Regions from separate parts of the Ketobacter alkanivorans genome, predicted to be linked through region 2. Evidence: predicted binding sites of a transcription regulator. Region 2 holds the regulator's gene; the other holds the start of a gene.
The links. The regulator FliA, encoded in region 2, starts transcription of late flagellar genes. The targets are predictions, from matches to a motif close to CTAAAGTTTNNNNNNNNNNNGCCGNTAA.
Positions count from the first base shown of each region.

Region 1 (3,209 bases), 1.5 Mb from region 2:
ACCACTGGGTTGCGCTGAGGCAGTTCTGTGAGTTTTGGGCACTGCAGAACTTCCCGCACTTTAAACACATTGATTCCGTATATCTGGTTATCACCCAGCCTGAACAGCAGCAATTCCAGCCGGTTTTGGCCCACCAGCTTGGTTCGTTGATCGACTGTATCCAGCACCCCGGCCATATTAAAACTCCGCATTCGCCGTTTACGGCATACCCTTTGCTTGATTCACTGAGCACAGTTCGGATCGTCAAAAATGCGTCGCCTAACTGTATTTACTCACCATTCATTTAGAATAGGTCAATTTGGATAAATGAACAGAAAGCATCAAGAAATTATAGCGTCCTGCTGGCACGCACTGCTGCTTGTTCTGGCCATGTACTCAACTGCACTGCAGGCGGCCCCATCCAGCCTGCAGCAGCAGATTAATGACGCCATTAACCTGTATGTTGATGAAACACACAATGGTGGCTTTGAACAAATTGAAGTGGATATTCAGCCCGTCGACACTCGGCTGCGGCTAAGCGATTGCGAGTCAGCACTGGAGCTAGAACACCGCCCCCGTAATCGCTCAACTGGCAGGCTGACCTTTAAGGTTAGCTGCGCCAACCCCGAAAATTGGACAATCCACGTTCCAGTAACGATACAAGCGTTTGATAATATTGTGGTTTCAGACTTGCCCATAGCCAAGGGCACCCATCTGAGCCCAAGCGACCTGCGCCTGGAGTTGAGAGATGTGTCTAGGCTCTATGGCGGATATTTCAAAACCATTGATGAACTAGTGGGCTTTGTGGCACGCAGACCGATTCCCGCCGAGCAGGTAATGAACCCCGCGCTAGTGGACCCTGCCAAAATGATCAATCGCGGGGAAAGAGTCGTCATCATCGGCGAAGGCCACGGGTTAAGCATCCGCACTACCGGCTTGGCGATGGAAGATGGTGCCTTTGGTGAGCTTATCCGGGTTAGGAATACCTCATCAGATAAGGTGGTAGAAGGCCGTATTACGGCTCCAGGGCAAATTAAAGTCAGCCTCTAAATGGCCGATAAACAAAGTGGCGCGAACGAAAATTTTGTGCATTAATTGACTAAAGTTACTGTGCTTGCGGCCGATATATGGAGTAAGAACGCAGTATTTATATGAAGGCGTATTAAGATGGCTATGGAAATCAATGGCTTAAACAGCAACCAAGCAAATGCAGGCAAGGCGAAGTCTGGCCAGAAAACATCTGCTGTGGATACCGGAGTCAGGAAATCACCTCCCTCCGCTGATGGTAGCCGCGGTGAAACTGAGACCGTTAAAATCAGTGCTGAAGCTCAAGCGTTGAATCGAGCCAGCCAGCAACTTGAAACCGAAGCTCCGGTAAACCAAGAAAAAGTGGATGCCCTGCGTGCGGCCATTGCCGATGGCAGTTACAAGGCGGATCCCCAATCCATTGCACGTAAAATGCTGGAGAGCGACTCTCTGTTCTGATTTGTCCCAAACAGACGCTCTCCCACTTTTCTCTTTCAATCCACTCATCACTATTCTCCCCTAAATCGAATCAGGCACACTCCTTGCAATTAACCTCCATGAACGTCAATGTTTGTTGAGGAGTTGGTATGGCTACACAAATATCCCCTAAAGCTGCACAACAGCTGCTACAGGCCATAGAGCAAGATTTCAAACTGTCACAGACCCTGAAAACAGTTCTGCAGGAGGAAAAAACCATCCTGGAGAAGCGGCAATACGCTGCCCACCCGGCGCTGCTTGCCCGCAAAACCCAGCTCCTAATGGAACTGGATCAAGCGGATCAACTACGACGCCAAACCATGGCCGATATGGGGTTGGAATTGGATAAAGGCGGTTTTGATTTCTTTCTCACCCAAATACCAACGGCCTGGAAGGAACGCTTCCAAAGTGTTTGGGAGAAGCTTTCAGATACGATGAATACCTGTGCACGCCTGAACAAGGTCAATGGGAAGATACTGGCTCACGCCCAACATTCCATGGAAAGCCTCATGTCCATAATCAAAGGTACGGCCACCCAGGTTTCCATCTACCAAGCCAATGGCCGCCGCAATATGAACGCGGATCATCGCATGCTGGCAACTGCCTGATTTTCAAAGGCAAGCAGTAAATCAGAGTTCTGCTAAAATGAAGTCAAAGATGTTATTTCAGGGTAACAAACCCGGTATGATCAACGAATTACTGGACAAACTGTTCGGCAACGAAGACAAACCCAACGACGGCTCACCCAAAAACATCAAGCACAGCCCGAATGATATTGGTGAACTGTTGAGCTTATATCATGATCAGAATCACCTAGTGACTGCCATGATCATGAATTTGGGTAAGCGTAAAATCGCCAAATTGAGTACAGGCATACTGTCTGTGGACAGTGCCGCGCTCCGCTTTACTACTGACGAATTCATTCCCAGTGATCTACCTGAACTTTTAGGGGACGGAACCAAGGTTCAGTTTTCTCTGACCCACCACGGTGTGCGCCATCAATTCGACTCCATCCATATTCAGGCACTCCCCTCCGATTCTGGAACCCATCATGTGTTTCAATTCCCAAAGGGGATTGAGCAGATTCAGTTGCGAGACGCATTCAGGGTTAAGCTAAGTCAGGCTCACCCGATCAAAGTCACCCTCACTCATGCCACTAACCCGGCTATCACCGGTACGCTGGCAGATCTGTCATCCAGTGGCATGCGGATTCGTATTGATGGGCTGGTGACACCCAAGCCTGTTCGCGGGGAAATTTACAGCTCATGTCATTTAGTGCTGAGCGACGGCCAACCTGTAGTGGGTGGTGCACGACTGATGCATTGGCAATACGATCCTGACCTGCGTATTTCTTTTCTCGGTGTTCACTTTGAAAATCTGGACGGTACCACTCAAAGGGCGTTAAATCGGTTTTTAACCGACCTGCAACGTAAACAGAGATTAACGGGTTAAGATTCGGTTTTTAGCCATTGGGGCACATGTTGCTCTATGTCCTGCAGGGTGTCGATGTCCCACCGATCCCCCATAACATGGAAATTTACGCCGTTGGTAAGGAGTCTCTCCAGGGTCAGCCCCATTACATCGGCCGTACCCCAAGGCATATTCCCAAACACAAAGGATACTGGTTCAGTCGCACCAATCATAATGTATCCACCATCCAGCGCAGGCCCAACCACCACAGAAGACTGATCCAGGGCTCGGAAGGCCTCCGCCAGATAGTCCGGCGT
Region 1 covers NZ_CP022684.1:993,841-997,049, forward strand. The annotation lists gene Kalk_RS04125 (chemotaxis protein) at 1-176, opposite strand, end outside; gene flgA (flagellar basal body P-ring formation chaperone FlgA) at 307-1,029, shown strand; gene flgM (flagellar biosynthesis anti-sigma factor FlgM) at 1,147-1,464, shown strand; gene Kalk_RS04140 (flagella synthesis protein FlgN) at 1,593-2,090, shown strand; gene Kalk_RS04145 (flagellar brake protein) at 2,128-2,934, shown strand; gene Kalk_RS04150 (TIGR04282 family arsenosugar biosynthesis glycosyltransferase) at 2,931-3,209, opposite strand, start outside.
Region 1: the regulator FliA is predicted to act here: its motif matches at 1,079-1,106, upstream of flgM (flagellar biosynthesis anti-sigma factor FlgM).

Region 2 (3,209 bases):
CTCACAAAACTGGACGAATCGGCCAGTTTGGGCGAGGCTTTAAGTGTCGCGATCGAATCGCAGCTACCTATTGCCTATATCACGGATGGCCAGAACATCCCGGACGACATAGCCCGCCCGCAAGCCACCCGCTTGATCAATCATGCCATCGCTCTGGCGAAGGAGTATCGCATGGACGATGCATTGGTAGCGGATATGTACAGCGACGCCATCTCCGAAATGGAACCGGATCTGGCTTACGGATAAAAGACGACACAAGGTGCACACAAAAACGTTTATGAGTAATCATCCCGTACAGGTAATCGCCATCACCGGCGGCAAAGGTGGGGTAGGCAAGAGCAACGTCTCAATTAATCTGGGGATGTGCTTGTCTGAAATAGGCCGCAGAGTCGTGTTGCTGGATGCCGATCTCGGGTTGGGCAATCTGGATATTCTGCTGGGTATCAGCTCCCGTGAGAATCTTTCCCATGTATTAAAAGGTGAGTGCGGCATCAAGGACATCCTTGTAGAGGGTCCTGGCGGCATCAAAATCGTACCGGCTTCGTCGGGTACGCAAGAACTGGTGAGCATGGGGCCCCGTGAACATGCCGGTTTGATCCATGCTTTTAGCGAACTAAGCGATGATGTGGATGTGCTGTTAATTGATACAGCAGCAGGCATTTCGGAAATGGTGATGAGCTTCGTGACCGCTGCACAGGAAAGCCTGTTTGTGGTGACCAACGAGCCGACCTCTATTACTGACGCATACGCCATGATGAAGATTCTTAACCAGAAGCACGGTATTTACCGCTTCAACGTGGTGGCCAACATGGTTCGCACGCAGCAAGAAGGTCGCGAAATCTATAATAAGCTTACCAAAGTGACGGATCGGTTTTTGGATGTGGCTCTGCAATTTTCGGGGTGCATTCCATTTGATGACTACCTGCGTAAGGCGGTCATGCGGCAAAAGCCAGTAGTGGAGGCCTATCCCCGCAGTAAAGCGGCGCTGGCATTCCGCTCGCTGGCAAATAAAGTAGACAGCTGGCCATTACCCACAACGCCTCGAGGGCACCTTGAGTTCTTTGTGGATCGGTTGGTGCAAGGAGCGGTTGCCCGTTAGGACGCCAGGTTACCCCGATGCAGGGCATGAAGCGACAGGCTATGTATAACGATGAATCGGCGCCACAAATAGATGTCCTGGTGGAGCAGCATACTCCGCTGGTGAAACGCATCGCCCATCATCTTTTGGCTCGAATGCCTTCAGGCGTGGCGGTGGAAGATTTGTATCAGGCTGGCATGATTGGTTTGCTGGATGCGTTGAAGCGCTATGACAGCAGCAAAGGCGCCAGCTTTGAAACCTACGCAGGCATTCGCATCCGCGGAGCCATGGTGGACGAAGTTCGCAAGGGTGAATGGGCGCCACGTTCGGTACATCGTAACGCTCGACGTATCCAGCAAGTGATTCGCGATATTGAACATGAAACAGGTGCCGATGCACGGGATCGGGATATTGCAGATCGCCTTGGCATTTCCATGGAAGAGTACCACGCCATGTTGCAAGACAGCATGGCGACACGGCTGTTCAGCCTCAATGAGCTTGAATCCGTCGAAGACAACATTACCACCGGGTTGCAGCAAGAACAGGCTCACAACCCCCTGGATGACCTCCAAAGTGGGGTATTCCGCACCCACCTGGCCCGCGCGATTGAACAGTTACCTGAGCGGGAGCAATTGGTCATATCCCTTTACTACGACGAAGAACTAAATCTTAAGGAAATCGGGCAGGTACTGGGAGTTAGCGAATCTCGTGTCAGCCAAATTCACAGTCAGGCCGCCCAACGATTGCGCGCCCGTCTACAAGAGTGGCTTTGATTCTTCTACAAAAACTGGATCACACCAAATCTGCTACTAGACTTAAGCGGTAGAGACTGTTGAAAGGCCCGGAAACCGTCAGCTTATCGCTGGTTGGGGCATTTAACAGCCAGTTACAGCAGTAGTTTGCTTAACAGACGTAGTGAACTGGGTTCATTGGAGGCAACCTTGGACAAGAATATGAAAATTCTCATTGTTGATGACTTTTCCACGATGAGACGCATTATCAAGAACCTGCTACGCGACCTTGGGTTCACCAATACCCAGGAAGCCGACGACGGAAGTTCTGCTTTGCCATTACTGAAAGCCTCGGATTTTGACTTTCTTATTACAGATTGGAATATGCCGGGAATGACGGGTATAGACCTGCTGAAGGCGGTGCGTGCGGATGAAAAGCTGCAGAGCCTACCTGTATTGATGGTGACAGCTGAAGCCAAGCGAGAGCAGATCATCGAAGCCGCGCAAGCTGGCGTTAACGGCTATGTTGTGAAGCCCTTCACCGCTCAGGCATTGAAAGAAAAGATCGAGAAGATCTTTGAGCGGGTAGATGCATAGCACTATTCACCGTTAACGGCAGATGTGAGATTAGCATGACGGAGCAAGCTCAGCAGGACAGTTTGGTGGAGTACGCCAAAACCCTGGTTGAACAACTGGAAAGTGGTGATGCGAAGGAGGCGATGCGAACCATCTCCTCTTTGCACCAGCAGCGGGATCAGGTGTTGTTTCAAGAAGTTGGAAAGTTGACCCGTAGCCTGCATGAGTCAATCAAAAACTTTGCGATTGATACCAGTGACAGCGTGATGCGCGATGAAATGTCGCGTATGCAGGATGCATCCCAGCGATTGAATTATGTCATCGAAAAAACAGAACAGGCGGCTAACAAAACTATGGACATGGTGGAGCACACCATGCCGGTTTCTGGTCACCTGCGGGAAAGTGCCCAATCCCTGAAAGAGGAGTGGGACAAACTTATGCGCCGTGAAATGAGCGCAGATGAGTTTCGACAGTTAACGAAAAAAGTGGATGGTTTTTTAGTAACTGCAGTGGCAGATGCATCCACAATTGACTCCAATCTTTCCAACATCATGCTGGCGCAGGATTTTCAAGATCTGACCGGTCAGGTGATCAAGCGAGTCATTCAGCTAGTAAAAGAAGTAGAAGATAACCTGGTGAATCTGGTGGCAATGGCGAGCACCATTGATCAGATTACCGGTGCTAAACATGAACTTCCCCAGAAAGACATGAAGGCTAATGAGGCAGATATTGGACCCGAGGGGCCAATTATGAATCCAGAGGCGCGAGAAGATGTTGTCTCGGGTCAGGATGATGTGGATGCCTTGTTATCCAGTCTTGGGTTT
Region 2 covers NZ_CP022684.1:4,434,560-4,437,768, forward strand. The annotation lists gene flhF (flagellar biosynthesis protein FlhF) at 1-246, shown strand, start outside; gene Kalk_RS18980 (MinD/ParA family protein) at 278-1,099, shown strand; gene Kalk_RS18985 (RNA polymerase sigma factor FliA) at 1,141-1,851, shown strand; gene cheY (chemotaxis response regulator CheY) at 2,020-2,406, shown strand; gene Kalk_RS18995 (protein phosphatase CheZ) at 2,442-3,209, shown strand, end outside.